2 regions of the Limosilactobacillus secundus genome follow, and region 1 is predicted to be linked to the other one. Evidence: predicted binding sites of a transcription regulator. Region 1 holds the regulator's gene; the other holds the start of a gene.
The links. Region 1 encodes HrcA, which represses chaperone genes, less so after heat shock. Its sites were predicted from a motif close to TTAGCACTCNNNNNNNNNGAGTGCTAA; they were not measured.
Positions count from the first base shown of each region.

Region 1 (7,845 bases):
AAGAGATTGTCTTAAAAAATATTCAAACTAAAAAGGCAAAGTTTGTATTCCTAGCTTCAGATGCTGGAAAGGCTAGTGCAAAAAAGATTACTGATAAATGTAAATTTTATGGCATTCCTTTTTCAACAGCTTTTACTAGAGAACAGCTTAGCCAGGCAACAGGGCAAGCACGAACAGTTTTTTGTGTAATGCAATCAGGTTTTGCAAGAAAGTTTGAGGAACTACTAACTATGAGATAAGGAGTGTGAGCATATGGCCAAAGAACGAATTTATGAATTAGCTAAGGAATTAAAAATGCCTAGTAAAGACTTAGTTAATATGGCCAATCGGCAAGGAATGGGAGTTAAAAGTCACATGTCTTCTGTCACCCCCGATCAAGCGCAACAATTACGTCAACTTGCAAAGGATGGACAAAAAACAACTAATAATCAACACCAACCAGTAAAGAAAAATGATGGTCATAATAAACAAAATAACCATCAGGCGCAAAATCATAATCAACACCACGATCATGATAAAGCACAAAATGAGCGTCCACAAAAGAAAAACAATAACCGACCAAACAATGGAACAAAAGATAATAATCAACACCAAAATAACGGGGGTCGGTTTGGCGGCAGCTTGAATAACGATCAGGGCCGTAATGGCAAACGCTTTAATAAGAAACATAATAAGAATAAGCGGTTACGTGAGGTAGCTCATAAGCAACCAACACAACGAAAAGATAAGCCGCTTCCAGAAGTATTGGAATATACTGATGGGATGAATGCCCAAGACTTAGGAAAGATCTTACACCGTTCACCAGCAGAAATCGTTAAAAAGTTATTTATGCTTGGTGTAATGATCAACCAGAATCAGTCACTTGATAAGGATACAATTGAATTATTAGCAACTGATTACGGTATTGAGGCTAAGGAAAAGGTTCAAGTTGATGTTTCAGACATTGATAAGATGTTTGAAGATGAACAAAATAATACTGAACATCAAGTAACGCGGCCAGCTGTTGTTACTGTTATGGGACACGTTGACCATGGTAAGACAACCTTACTTGATAAATTACGTCACTCTCATGTTACTGAACATGAAGCGGGAGGAATTACCCAGGAAATTGGTGCTTACCAAGTTCATTATAATGACCAATTAATTACTTTCCTTGATACGCCTGGACACGCTGCCTTCACTGAAATGCGTGCACGGGGAGCTAATATTACTGATATTACGGTCCTTGTTGTTGCAGCTGATGATGGAGTTATGCCACAGACAGTTGAAGCTATTCACCACGCACAAGCTGCCCAAACACCAATTATTGTTGCGGTTAACAAGATTGATAAGCCAGGTGCAAATCCAGATCGTGTAACTGAAGAATTAGCAAAGTATAACTTAATTCCGGAAGACTGGGGTGGAGATACAATTTTTGTTAAGATTTCTGCCAAATTTGGTAAGAATCTTGATGAATTACTTGATATGATTCTGCTTCAAGCTGAAATGCTGGAATTAAAGGCTAATCCAGATCAAAATGCGGCTGGGTCAGTTGTTGAAGCCCGTCTTGATCAAGGTCGGGGATCAGTTGCTACTGTTTTAGTTCAACAGGGTACTCTTCATGTTGGGGACCCAATTGTTGTTGGTAACACATTTGGTCGTGTGCGGACAATGACAAATGAAAATGGTCGTCGTATTAAAGAAGCTACCCCATCTACTCCTGTTGAGATTACTGGCCTAAATGAAGTACCAGAAGCTGGGGATCGGTTTGTTGTCTTTGATGATGAAAAGACTGCCCGTGCAGCAGGTGAAGAACGTGCTAAACGTGCAATGGATAAAGAACGTCAAAAGACTTCTCATGTTACATTAGATAACCTTTTTGCAACTATGAAGAAGGGTCAAATGAAGACCTTACCAATTATTATTAAAGCCGATGTTCAGGGATCAGTTGAAGCTTTAAGTCAAAGCCTTCAAAAGATTAAAGTTGACGGTGTTCGTGTTGATATTATTCACCAAGCTGTTGGTGCCATTAATCAAAGTGACGTTACTTTGGCTGAAGCATCGAATGCGGTTATCATTGGATTTAATGTTCGTCCAACTGCCGTAGCTAAGACATTAGCTGATTCTAATAGTATTGATATCCGTCTTCACCGTGTTATTTACGATGCAATTGAAGAAGTTGAAGATGCGATGAAGGGGATGCTTGAACCGGTATACAAAGAAGAAACAATTGGTCAAGTAGAAGTTCGTCAAATCTATAAGGCATCAAAGGTTGGTACAATTGCCGGGGGAATGGTTACGTCTGGTAAGATTACCCGTGATGCAAAAGTCCGTTTAGTTCGTGATGGTGTTGTTATTTACGAAGGTGAATTAGGTAGTCTTAAACGCTTCAAAGATGATGTCAAAGAAGTTAAGCAAGGTTACGAATGTGGTTTGACAATTGAAAACTACAATGATATTAAGGAAATGGATGTTATTGAAGCCTACAAGATGAAGGAAGTTCCAGTTAAATAAAAACTGAGGAGAGATAAAGATGCCAAGTAAACAATATCGAGTAGATCGTTTAGCTCAAGAAATTCAAAAAGATGTTGATGAAATCTTGTTAAAACGTGTTCGTGATCCACGTGTACAAAACGTTACAATTACAGGTGTGGATGTTACTGGTGATCTCCAGCAAGCAACCATCTATTACAGTATCTTGTCAGATCTTGCTTCTGATGCAGAAAAGGCACAGGCTGGATTAGATAAGGCGACTGGGTTAATTCGCAGTGAATTAGGCGCACGTCTTAATATTTTTAAGACTCCAGAAATCAAATTTGTAAGAGACCCATCAGTTGCTTACGGTAGTCGAATTGATCAACTCATTAACGACTTACACAAAAAAGAAAAATAATTAGCAAAAAAGGGAGCGAGACAGAAGTTACTTGTGAGTTCGTTTTTCGCCATGAAGTTAGCCTCTGGGAGCTCCCGCAAGCAACAAGAGGCCTCCAACGTTCGGTTTTACCGAGCGATGGAGGCCATTGTTGTACTACGCTTATGCTATTTGTCTTTTGTGAAAGTGACTTGACTTATACCACAGCCCCTTGGAGGAATAACGATGGATGGAATAATACCCTTATATAAAGAACGCGGGATGACTAGTTTTGCCTGTGTTAGTCGACTACGACAAATTTTAAAAACTAAAAAGATTGGTCATTCAGGAACGCTTGACCCAGGTGTAGCGGGCGTTTTACCAATTTGTGTTGGAAATGCTACCAAAGTTGTTGACTATTTGATGCAGTCAGGAAAACAATATCAAGGTGAGCTTTTAATTGGGTTTGCGACTACTACCCAAGACCTTGATGGAGACAAAATTGAAGAAAAAGTAGTTGCAGATGAAATTCCCACTAGTGAAATATTAGCAGCCATGAATTTATTAACGGGGACAATAATACAAATCCCACCGATGTATTCGGCTGTAAAAGTAAATGGAAAAAAACTTTATGAATATGCAAGAGCTGGGGAAACTGTTGAACGGCCCAAACGGCAAGTGGCTATTAGTAAATTTGAATTACTAAGCTCAAAGTATGATGAGAAAAATAAACAACAACGAATCCGTTTTAATGTTGAATGTAGTAAGGGCACTTATATTCGGACACTTGTTGTGGATCTTGCACGTAAACTAGGGTATCCAGGAGTAATGAGTTTGCTAACGCGGTTGAAGAGTGGAGGCTTTACTCTTGATCAGACTTTAAGTTTAGACGACGTTCGAGATGCTGTTGCGACCCAAACTCTCCAGCAATACTTGTATCCTTTAGATTATGCTTTAAAGGAATATCCGCAATTAACGATTCAAGTGGATCAATGGAAAAAGGTTCAAAATGGAGGATGGCTTTCTCCAAGTGAACTTAATATTAGCGAGAAGGAAATTGTGTTATCATTTGATGGACAAGTAAAAGCACTGTATCATTTTGATTCGAAAAATAAAATGTATAAGCCAACTAAAATGTTTGCAGTTAATTGAGGAGTGTAGGAGTTGCAAGTTATAAAAATTCACCATCCTTTGGAAAAAAGCCTAATTCCTGCGGGGCCAATTGTACTTGCAATGGGTTTCTTTGATGGTGTTCATCGGGGGCATCAAGCAGTAATCAAACGTGCCCGTGAAATTGCCCGTGAAAAAGGATTGCCATTAGTAGTTTTGACGTATGATCATGCTCCTGGAATTGTTTATCGTCAATATAAGGGCGGCTTTAAATATTTATCAACGGTCGATAGGAAGCTTGAATTATTAAACGATCTTGATGTTGATCGGATTTATTTAATAAGTTTTACATCATCATTCGCAAGCCTTTCTCCTCAGCAGTTTGTTGATGAGTATTTGGTAGGCTTTCATGCTCAAACGGTCGTGGCAGGGTTTGATCATACTTATGGTAAAGAAGATATTGCATCAATGAAGCTACTTCCTAAATATGCAGCAGGGCGGTTTGAAGTTGTTACTGTGCCCAAATTTACTGAGGATGGAAGTCAAGAAAAGGTTGGTTCTCGAGAAATTCGAAAATTAATTGATGCTGGTAATGTGAAAGCAGCTAATCAAGCATTAGGATATCCTTATCAAACAACTGGCTTAGTAGTTCATGGCTTAGCTCGTGGACGAACACTTGGCTTTCCTACGATCAATGTTGAGCATCCGGAAGAGGAGCGACTTCCTGGGATTGGGGTCTATGCCGTCAAAGTTAAGCTCGGTAAGAAGTGGTATAATGGAATGGCAAGCGTTGGTCACAACATAACATTTGGCGATGCTAATCAATTAACGGTTGAAATTAACTTATTTGATTTTCAACAAATGGTGTATGGCGAGGAAGTAGTTGTGCGTTGGTATCAGTATCTTCGTGGCGAAGAAAAGTTCACGGGAGCGGATGCATTAGTTGCACAGATGAAACAAGATGAACAAAACGCCCGGCGTATTTTAGAAAAATATAAATAAAAGAGGTTTAGATTGATCTTTCGTGGCAATTGTGCCAACAAGATTTATCAAACCTCTTTTTTTAATGCCGACTTCCACGATGACTGGTAGTCTGGTTAATCTTATGAATATTTCGTTCAAATTTGAATCCGCCATCAGTCACTAATTTGAAATGCCGCATTTTCCCGTTAAAAGGCTGGCCGTTTAAGCGCACTGTTGTCCAGTTCCGCATAATTTCAGTCATGGAAGCAAGTGCTTTCAGTTGATTAAGATTGTTCTCCTTAGTTGCTTCGTCTTTAATATCTGACTGCAAGCGATAGATTAGGTTGTTATGGTATTCTAATAGTTCATTCGTTAGGGGCGCATTACGGTATTTATTAAATAACTTCTGAATTAATAACATTGCTTCTTGAGTATTTTGGGGTTGAATATAGCGATGTTCTTTATGTTTCATGGATAAAGCTCCTTTAAAAATTGTTTGACGTTTCTTGACTTTTAGGGTAGTAATTGGTATATTATACAGTGTGTTTAGCACTTGACCCTAATGAGTGCTAAAAGGGGAAGTGATATACGATGCTAACACAACGACAGAAAAAGATTCTGCAAGCGATTGTACGTCAATACACATCAACTGGTCAACCGGTTGGATCAAAACATTTAGCAGAAAAGTTGCCTTTTAAGGTCAGTTCAGCAACTGTCCGTAATGAGATGGCGGTTTTAGAGGACAATGATTTGATCTTAAAAGAGCACTCTTCATCAGGCCGGGTTCCATCGAAACGAGGTTATCGTTATTATGTCGATAACTTGCTTGATCCACAAGCAGTTACTGATAATGATCTGGTAGTGATTCAAAACTCACTTGGAACTGGTTTTCAAAAGATTGACGAAATTATTTCGCATTCAGCAGATATCTTATCAAACTTAACTTCATATACTGCTTTTACATTAAAGCCTGAGCAAGAAAGTGTTCGTTTGAGTGGCTTTCGAGTTGTACCGCTGGGGAATCATAAGGTTATTGCGATCTTAGTTACCGACAGCGGTGAGGTTGAAAATCAGTCATTCACTTTGCCGCCGGACATTGACACAGATGCAATGCAGGCAGTAATTAGAATGATTAATGATCAATTAGTTGGTTTGCCGCTATCAGAAGTGGTAAAACGACTAAAAGATGATATCCCACTTCAGGTTCTGCATTATATGCATAGTCCCGATGGCTTCCTTGATATTTTTGATAATGTCTTATCTCAAGCAGCACGTGAGCGTTTTTTCGTTGGTGGTCGACTGAACTTACTGGATTTTGCAAGTACTCATGATCCCCACGCAATCCAATCACTGTATGGCTTGTTAGATAAGAATGACAATTTATCGAATATCTTGGATTCGACGCTTACCTCAGATAATGGAGTTAATGTTAAAATCGGTCAGGAAATCTCTAAGAATAAGCTTCTTGATGATTATAGCTTGATTACTGCAAGTTATAATGTTGAACAATATGGACGAGGAATTATTGCAGTTCTTGGTCCAACAAGGATGCCTTATTCACGGACAATTGGAATTGTAAATGCCTTTCGCCAAGAATTAGCAAAACGGCTATTAGATTTCTACCGTCACTATTATGATTCATAGGAGGCGAGTTAATTGGCCAAGGAAAAACAAGAAGATCAACAAAAACAAACTGCGCCTGAAAATGAAAAGGCACCTAAAAAAGATATAAAAAAAGAGGCTTCAGATAAGAAGGATGATCAAACTTCCAAATTAAAGGAAGAGATCGCTGACTTAAAGAAGCAGCTCGCTGATAAAGATGACAAATATTTACGAGCAGAAGCAGAAATTCAAAATATGACTAATCGTTTTAATAAAGAACGGGCTCAAATCCTTAAATATGATGGTCAGGATTTAGCAAAGTCAATTTTACCAGTGCTTGATAACCTTAAACGAGCATTAGCAATTGAAGTTGTAGACGATAATGGTAAACAACTTAAAAAGGGTATTCAAATGGTTCATGATCACCTTGTCAAGGCATTAAATGACCATGGCATCACTGAAATCAAAGCTGATGGTGAAACATTTGATCCTACTCTTCACCAAGCAGTTCAAACTGTTCCGGTCGAAGAAGGTCAGAAGCCTGAAACTGTTGTTAATGTTCTTCAAGCAGGATATCAACTCAAAGACCGGGTATTACGCCCAGCAATGGTTGTTGTAGCTCAATAAATTTGTGAGAGAAGGAAATAAATTATGGCAAGTAATAAGATTATTGGTATTGATTTAGGTACTACTAACTCTGCGGTTGCTGTTATGGAAGGTAATGAACCTAAGATTATCACCAACCCAGAAGGAAGTCGGACAACACCATCTGTTGTTTCATTTAAGAATGGTGAAACTCAAGTTGGGGAAGTAGCAAAGCGTCAGGCAATTACTAATCCTAACACTATTTCATCAATCAAGAGTCACATGGGTGAAGCAGGATACACTGTTGAAGTTGATGGTAAGAAATATACTCCACAAGAAATTTCAGCAATGATTTTGCAATACCTTAAGAAATATGCTGAAGATTACATTGGTGATACTGTTACTCAAGCAGTTATTACTGTTCCTGCATACTTCAATGATGCTCAACGTCAAGCTACTAAGGATGCCGGTAAAATTGCGGGCCTTGATGTTAAGCGGATTATTAACGAACCTACTGCTTCATCATTAGCATACGGTCTTGATAAGAAGGACAAAGATGAAAAGATCCTTGTTTATGATCTTGGTGGTGGTACATTCGATGTTTCCATCCTTGAATTAGGTGACGGTGTCTTCCAAGTTCTCTCTACTAATGGTGATACTCATTTAGGTGGGGATGACTTTGACCAAAAGATTATGGATTGGTTAATCGATGGCTTTAAGGAAGAACACGGTGTTGATCTTTCTCAAGACAAGAT
Region 1 is NZ_JAJGUA010000022.1:19,022-26,866, forward strand. Features, by position in the region: gene LMB57_RS00625 (L7Ae/L30e/S12e/Gadd45 family ribosomal protein) at 1-239, shown strand, start outside; gene infB (translation initiation factor IF-2) at 253-2,493, shown strand; gene rbfA (30S ribosome-binding factor RbfA) at 2,513-2,872, shown strand; gene truB (tRNA pseudouridine(55) synthase TruB) at 3,077-3,982, shown strand; gene ribF (riboflavin biosynthesis protein RibF) at 3,995-4,942, shown strand; gene LMB57_RS00650 (hypothetical protein) at 5,004-5,375, opposite strand; gene hrcA (heat-inducible transcriptional repressor HrcA) at 5,495-6,547, shown strand; gene grpE (nucleotide exchange factor GrpE) at 6,560-7,132, shown strand; gene dnaK (molecular chaperone DnaK) at 7,157-7,845, shown strand, end outside.

Region 2 (7,845 bases), on a different contig from region 1:
AAACAATAAAGTATGTCAGTGAAGTTACCAATCCGCTTCATTACCCATCAATGTACCAAGATATGAGTAAAAATCGACCAACAGAAGTCGATTACATTAATGGGTACATTTATGACCTAGGTAAGAAGTATAACTATGAGGCATCAACTCATGACTTTTTACGTAATTTGGTTCATCTGGCAGAGAATACGCGTAAATTTCGACAAAACTAAAAGAAGAAGCGGAAAGGTCCGCTTCTTCTTTTAGTTTTCTTGATCAAATTCTTCCAGTTTTTCTGCTGCTTCTGTCCATGCAAGTTCAACTTCTTCAGATTTAGCTGACAGTTCATCAAGTTTTTTCTGGAGATCGGTTAATTTTCCAATATCCGTAGCAATCTCTGGCTGGCTCATTTGTTCTTGAATTGCAGTTTGCTTTTTTTCTAATTCTGCCATCTGTTGTTCAAGCTCATCAACTTGTCGCTGGATTTTGCGCCGAGCACGCTGCTGTTCTTTGCTTTGCTGATAAGATTGCTTGCCAGCTGGTGCTTTAGCAGTATTGTTGGGATTAGGTGAAGTGGTTTCAGGTGAACTTTCTTTTTCCTTAGCAATTAGGTAGTCATCATAATTGCCTTCGTAATGTTTAATTCCATCATGTTCCATTGCTAAGATATCGGTTGCAACCTGATTAATAAAGTAACGGTCGTGAGAAATAAAGAGAACAGTTCCGCTAAATTCGTTAATTGCATTTTCAAGAACTTCGCGACTATCAATATCTAAGTGGTTAGTAGGTTCATCAAGGATAAGAAAATTAATCGGTTTAAATGAGAGTTTAGTTAACTCCAATCGTGCCTTTTCACCACCAGATAGGTCATGAACGACTTTATAAACATCATCACCAACGAATAAGAAACTACCTAATAATGAACGAATATCTTTTTCAGGTACTTCTGGATGGTCATCCCATACTTCTTCTAAAACTGTTTTATTTGGATGTAATTGTTGCTGTTCCTGGTCGTAGTAACCGATATCGAGGTTAGCACCGAGTTTAATTGTTCCACTAATTAACGGAATTTTATGGAGAATAGATTTAAGTAAAGTTGACTTTCCGATTCCATTTGGTCCGATAATCCCAACGCGCTGTGGCTTGCGGACATTAAATGAAAGCGGCCCAGCAAGGATCTGTTCATCGTAGCCAACTTTTGCCTGCTCTACATCAAGAACTTCATTTCCACTATCTTTTTCAGAATGGAATTGGAAATGAATTGATTTATCATCAGTTTCTGGACGCTCAAGCCGCTCCATTTTTTCTAATTGCTTTCGTCGCGCCTGAGCACGTTTAGTTGTTGAAGCGCGAACAATATTTCGATTAACAAAGTCTTCTAACTTGGCAATCTTTTTTTGTTGTTGGTCATAGTGTTTCCACTCTGCTTGTAATCGTTCTTGCTTGTGTTTAACAAATTGCGTGTAGTTACCAGTATAGTGGGTGAGCGTTTTATTATCGAGATCATAAACATCGCTGACAACCCGATCTAAGAAGTAACGGTCGTGAGAGACGATAAGCAATGCGCCTTGATAACTTTTAAGATAATCTTCTAACCATGAAAGAACGTTCATGTCAAGGTGGTTAGTCGGTTCATCTAGAATCAAAAGTCCAGGTGCTTGCAGAAGAATCTTTGCTAAGGCGAGTTTAGTTTTTTGCCCTCCTGAAAGGGAATTAATTGGCGTATCATAACTATCTTCGCCAAAGCCAAATCCATGTAAAATTCCCCGCATCCGTGATTCGTATTCAAAACCACCCTGCTTTTTAAAGGCAGTTTGTAAATTATCGTATGTTGAAAGAATTTGTTGATAATTACTAGCGGCACTGTCGAGGTCGGCTAGTTGCTGTTCAAGATCATGAATTTGTGTTTCCAGTTTGTGGAGAGGAGCAAAAACGGTATCTAATTCAGTCCAAATGCTATTTTGACTATCGAGTCCTTGATTCTGAGCCAAATAACCAATTGTCAAATCTTTAACCTTCGTAATTGTTCCTTCATCTGGTTCGGTGATTCCAGCGATCATTTTTAACAAGGTCGTCTTACCAGCACCGTTACGCCCAACAAGCGCAGTACGGCCATGCTCTTGGATTTGCATGTTCATATTGTGAAATAAAACGTCCGCGCCAAATCGACGCACAACGTCATTTGTCTGTAAAAGTAACATATTGAAACCTCATTTAATTCGTTATTTAATATGGTTTTATTTTAGCAGATTTTTAATTTTAAATAAAAAGTTGAAAATATTTTTGTATTTTAGTTCACAAAAAAGGGTTTAATTGCTAGAATATACTCAGACTTAAATTTCACAAAGTAAAGATTAGTAACATTATCCTTATCAAAAACTTAGTAATTAGTTGGCAAACTAGGTTGAGAAGGGCTTATTTTAGGAGGAACAAAAGTAGAATGGCTAATAAAAAGATTCCACGCGCGACTGCGAAACGGTTGCCAATATATTTCCGGTATTTAAATGTATTGAAAGACGCAAACAAGCAACGGGTATCATCAACTGAACTTTCGGAGGCTGTGCAAGTTGATTCGGCAACGATTCGTCGTGACTTTTCATATTTTGGTGAATTAGGTAAGCGGGGATACGGTTATGACGTTGAAAGTCTATTAAAGTTTTTTAAAGGAATCTTGCACCAAGACTCATTAGTTAGTGTTGCCTTAGTCGGGGTTGGTAGTTTGGGAAGTGCCTTGTTAAACTTTAACTTCCACCAAGATACCAACTTACGGATCAGTGCGGCATTTGATACTAAACCAGAATATGCTAATACAGTCAAAAGTGGTATTCCAATTTACCCATCCGAGGATATGGTCAAGCAATTAAAAGAGCAACAGATTGACGTTGTTATTCTAACCGTTCCTGGAATCAAGGCCCAACATGTTGCAGACCAATTAGTTGAAGCTGGTGTGAAGGGAATTCTTAACTTTACTCCTGTTCGTTTATCTGTGCCTAAAAATGTTCAAGTTCAAAACATTGACTTAACAAACGAACTTCAAACATTGATTTACTTCATTAAAAATTATACTGAAGATTCAATTGAATAAATTAAGAGAGCATTGGTTTGATGAAAGCGTTCAACCAATGCTTTTTGTTTACTAAATTATTAATAAAAGTCATGGATTGTAGGTAGGATCCCTTAAGTTTTAAAAAATGGTCAAAAAAAGTCAAAGTGTTTTTGTTGCATTTTGAAGAGAACATGTTATATTTAAACATGTGATTAGCACTTGATGAACTTGAGTGCTAAAAATAAAATTTATTAACAAGATGGAGGGATTAACGTGTTAAAACCATTAGGAGATCGCGTTGTTCTAAAAGCTGAAACTGAAGAAGAAAAGACAGTTGGTGGAATTGTCCTTGCTTCCAATGTGAAGGAAAAGCCAACTACTGGAAAGGTTATTGCCGTTGGAGAAGGTCGTACTTTGGAAAACGGACAAAAGCTTGCTCCAGCTGTTAAGGAAGGCGATCGCGTATTATTTGATAAGTACGCAGGCAATGAAGTAGAATACGACGGTGAAAAGTTCTTAGTTGTTCATGCTAAAGACTTAGTAGCAATCGTTGAATAGTTAAATAAGCGAATTAAGAGCAGGAGACAGAAAGAATAAAATTCCTTCACCGTCTCTTTTAAATAAAGAATTTAATTTTGAGGTGACATAAATGGCAAAAGAAATTAAGTTTTCTGAAGATGCACGGAGCGCTATGCTCAGTGGTGTTGATAAATTAGCTGATACTGTTAAGACAACGATGGGTCCAAAGGGACGGAATGTTGTTTTGGAACAAAGCTATGGCACACCAACTATTACTAATGATGGTGTAACTATTGCTAAGAGCATTGAACTTGAAAACCAATTTGAAAATATGGGTGCAAAGTTAGTAGCCGAAGTTGCTTCAAAGACTAACGATATTGCCGGTGATGGTACTACAACTGCTACTGTTTTAACTCAAGCAATTGTTAATGCTGGTATGAAGAACGTTACCTCTGGTGCAAATCCAGTTGGTATTCGTCGTGGTATTGACAAGGCTACTGAAGTTGCTGTTGAAGCTTTGAAGAAGATGTCACACGATGTAAAGACAAAGGATGATATTGAACAAATTGCTTCTATTTCAGCCGCTAATCCAGAAGTTGGTAAGTTAATTGCTGATGCAATGGAAAAGGTTGGCCATGATGGTGTAATTACTATCGAAGATTCTCGTGGAGTTGACACTAGTGTTGACGTTGTTGAAGGAATGAGCTTTGACCGTGGTTACATGTCACAATACATGGTAACTGATAACGACAAGATGGAAGCAGACCTTGATAACCCATATATTTTGATTACTGACAAGAAGATTAGTAACATCCAAGACATTTTGCCATTACTTCAATCAGTTGTTCAAGAAGGCCGTGCTCTCTTGATCATTGCGGATGACATTACTGGTGAAGCATTACCAACCCTTGTATTGAACAAGATTCGTGGTACCTTTAATGTTGTTGCTGTTAAGGCTCCAGGCTTTGGTGACCGTCGTAAGGCTCAACTTCAAGATATTGCTGTTTTGACTGGGGGTACTGTTATTTCTGATGACCTTGGGATGAGTCTTAAGGACGCTACTGTTGATCAATTAGGTCAAGCCAACAAGGTTACAGTTACAAAGGATACTACTACTATCGTTGATGGTGCTGGTTCAAAGGAAGCTATCCAAGAACGTGTTGACCAAATTAAGCAAGAAATTGCTAAGTCAACTTCCGACTTTGACAAGGAAAAGCTTCAAGAACGTCTTGCAAAGCTTTCAGGTGGGGTTGCCGTTGTTAAGGTTGGTGCCGCAACTGAAACTGAATTGAAGGAAAAGAAGTACCGGATTGAAGATGCCTTGAACGCTACTCGTGCTGCTGTTCAAGAAGGATTTGTTCCTGGTGGTGGAACTGCTTTAATTAACGTAATTCCTGCTCTTGACAAGATTGAAGCCGATGGTGATGAATTAACTGGTATCAATATTGTTAAGGCTGCCCTTGAAGCACCAGTTCGTCAAATTGCTGAAAACGCTGGTGTTGAAGGCTCTGTTATTGTTAATGAATTAAAGAACGAAAAAGAAGGTATTGGTTACAACGCTGCAGATGGCAAGTTTGAAGATATGATCAAGGCTGGTATTGTTGACCCAACAATGGTTACCCGTTCTGCTCTTCAAAACGCTGCTTCTGTATCAGCATTGCTTCTTACTACTGAAGCAGTTGTTGCTGATAAGCCAGATCCAAATGCTAATAATCAAGGCCCTGCTGCTCCACAAGGCGGCATGGGCGGTATGATGTAATATCACCTGAATAAAATTTAATTTTGTGGGCAGAAAAGATTCTAATGTTTGATTTTCAAATATTAGGATCTTTTTTTTGTTAGAGAAAAATCAATGACGAAAAAATAAGCTATCGAATTGTTAAGCATCTCCCGTTTATACAGTAGAACAAGCAGGTAAGTATGTTCAAAAATACCGATTTGATCGCCCAGAAGAATTAGCTATGAAGAACAAGTGGGGCTGTTTTACCTTTTAACTTGGTTAATGATAAACAACATTAAGTTACCTTTATTATTGATGCTGATATCTTTAAGAATGAGGGGTTAATAGGTTGTCACTCAAACGATAATACTGCCACTGTAATTCTAGTCATAAAAGATTTGCTTCAAATAATAAAGCAGAATAGTAATCCAGTTAAGGCGATTCAACTATAAAGTTAATCTAAAAATCTTAAATTGTGGTAAAGTAAATTAGTATTAATTTTTAACCAAACTATAACTGAAAGGAACTAAGAAATGGAAAAAATGAAGTTCCAGAAGATAACGCTATTTTCTGGTGTAATGCTTGCCTTAAATTCCTTAATTGGTTCAGGATGGTTGTTTGGTGCCGGAACTGCTGCAAAGGTTGCGGGACCAGCTGCTATTTTGTCATGGATCTTGGGAGCAATAATCATTATTAGTATTGCCCTTACTTATGTTGAATTAGGCGCAATGTTTCCAGAAAGTGGAGGAATGAGTCGTTACGCTCAGTATAGCCACGGTCCGTTTTTAGGCTTTATTGCTGCATGGGCAAATTGGATTTCATTAATCACTTTAGTCCCAATGGAAGCAGTAGCCTCAGTTCAATATATGAGTTCGTGGCCGTGGGCATGGGCGAATTGGACCCACCACTTTATGAAAAACGGTAATATTACGACTCCGGGATTGTTAGTTGTATTTGGCTTCATGCTTGTTTTTACTTTGATCAATTTCTGGTCGGTAAAATTGATGACTCGCTTTACTAATTTAATATCAATTTTTAAAATTTTATTACCAACATTGACAATTGTGATGCTTATTGCGGCGGGTTTTCATCCTAGTAATTTTGGTCATAGCGTAACTACTTTTATGCCATATGGTAGTCGATCAATCTTTGAAGCAGCTGCTATTTCTGGAATTATTATGTCTTATGATGCCTTTCAAACGGTAATCAACATGGGGGGAGAAATGATTAATCCTCATAAAAATATCGTGCGAGGCGTATTGATTTCAATGATTATTACCGCTGTGATCTATGTCATGTTACAAGTTGCCTTTATTGGAGCAATTGATCCGAATTTATTAGCGCAAAAAGGATGGCATGGGATTAACTATACATCTCCATTTGCTGATATTGCGATCTTGCTGGGGATGAATTGGCTTGCAATTTTACTATATATGGATGCTTTTGTTTCACCATTTGGAACAGGGGTTGCGTTCGTGGCAACTGCTTCACGAGCATTGGCAGCAATGACTCATACCGGTCATTTGCCCCAATGGTTAGGACGGCTCGAACGGCGGTACATGATTCCGCGGTTTGCCATGGTCGTTGATCTAATTTTAGCGGTAGTAATGGTTAGCCTCTTTAGAAATTGGAGCTTGTTAGCCACTGTAATTACCGGTTCAACTTTAATTGCTTATCTTACTGGTCCCGTTACTGTGATGTCGCTTCGGAAAATGAATGCTAATTTAAAGCGGCCGTTTCATCCCCGTTTTATGTCCTGGTTGGCACCATTTGCATTTATCTTGACGAGCCTTTCAATTTATTGGACAATGTGGCCGACAACTGTTCAGGTGATTGGAGTTATCTTATTAGGCTTACCAATCTATCTTTATTATGAAGTTAAATATCGTCACGCATCAGGGCTACGTGACTTACGCAATAGTTATTGGATGCTGGCTTATCTTGTTTTTATCTCAATAGTTTCTTACATTGGAAGTGAAGGATTTGGCGGCAAGGACTGGTTGAAGTACCCATGGGATTTTGTTGTTATCATCATCTGCTCGCTAGGATTTTATCGGTGGGCTGTGGCTAGCCGGATGAAAAAAATCGATCCTGCGGCAGAAAAGGTTAATGCTAAGGTAAAGATGCCAGAAAAAGATCAATAGATATATTTGTAGGTTGCAAAATTAAAGAATAAATTGTAGTATTGTCACCTACTTAAAAAGTGTAAAAATCAAAGGAGAAATAGTATGTGGCGCTATTTGAAACGTGTTTTAATCGGGAAACCGTTAAAAACCCTTGATGAAGGGCAAACACACTTAACTAAATTTAAAGCATTAGCCATGCTTTCTTCTGACGCAATATCGTCAGTAGCATATGGACCAGAGCAAATTACAACTGTTCTGGTAACTTTATCCGCAGCAGCAATTTGGTATTCAATTCCGATTGCGGCAGTTGTGTTGGTCCTTTTGTTAGCTATCACGTTATCATACCAGCAAATCATTCATGCCTATCCTAGTGGTGGTGGTGCTTATGTCGTTGCCACGCGGAATTGGGGGAGTAATGGGGGATTATTTGCTGGAGGATCATTACTAGTTGACTA
Region 2 is NZ_JAJGUA010000032.1:43,161-51,005, reverse strand. Features, by position in the region: gene LMB57_RS04930 (ketopantoate reductase family protein) at 1-212, shown strand, start outside; gene LMB57_RS04925 (ABC-F family ATP-binding cassette domain-containing protein) at 243-2,180, opposite strand; gene LMB57_RS04920 (redox-sensing transcriptional repressor Rex) at 2,420-3,064, shown strand; gene groES (co-chaperone GroES) at 3,299-3,583, shown strand; gene groL (chaperonin GroEL) at 3,675-5,303, shown strand; gene LMB57_RS04905 (APC family permease) at 5,798-7,408, shown strand; gene LMB57_RS04900 (APC family permease) at 7,493-7,845, shown strand, end outside.
Region 2: groES (co-chaperone GroES) is a predicted target of HrcA. The motif match lies at 3,238-3,264, and genes of this name have one in related genera.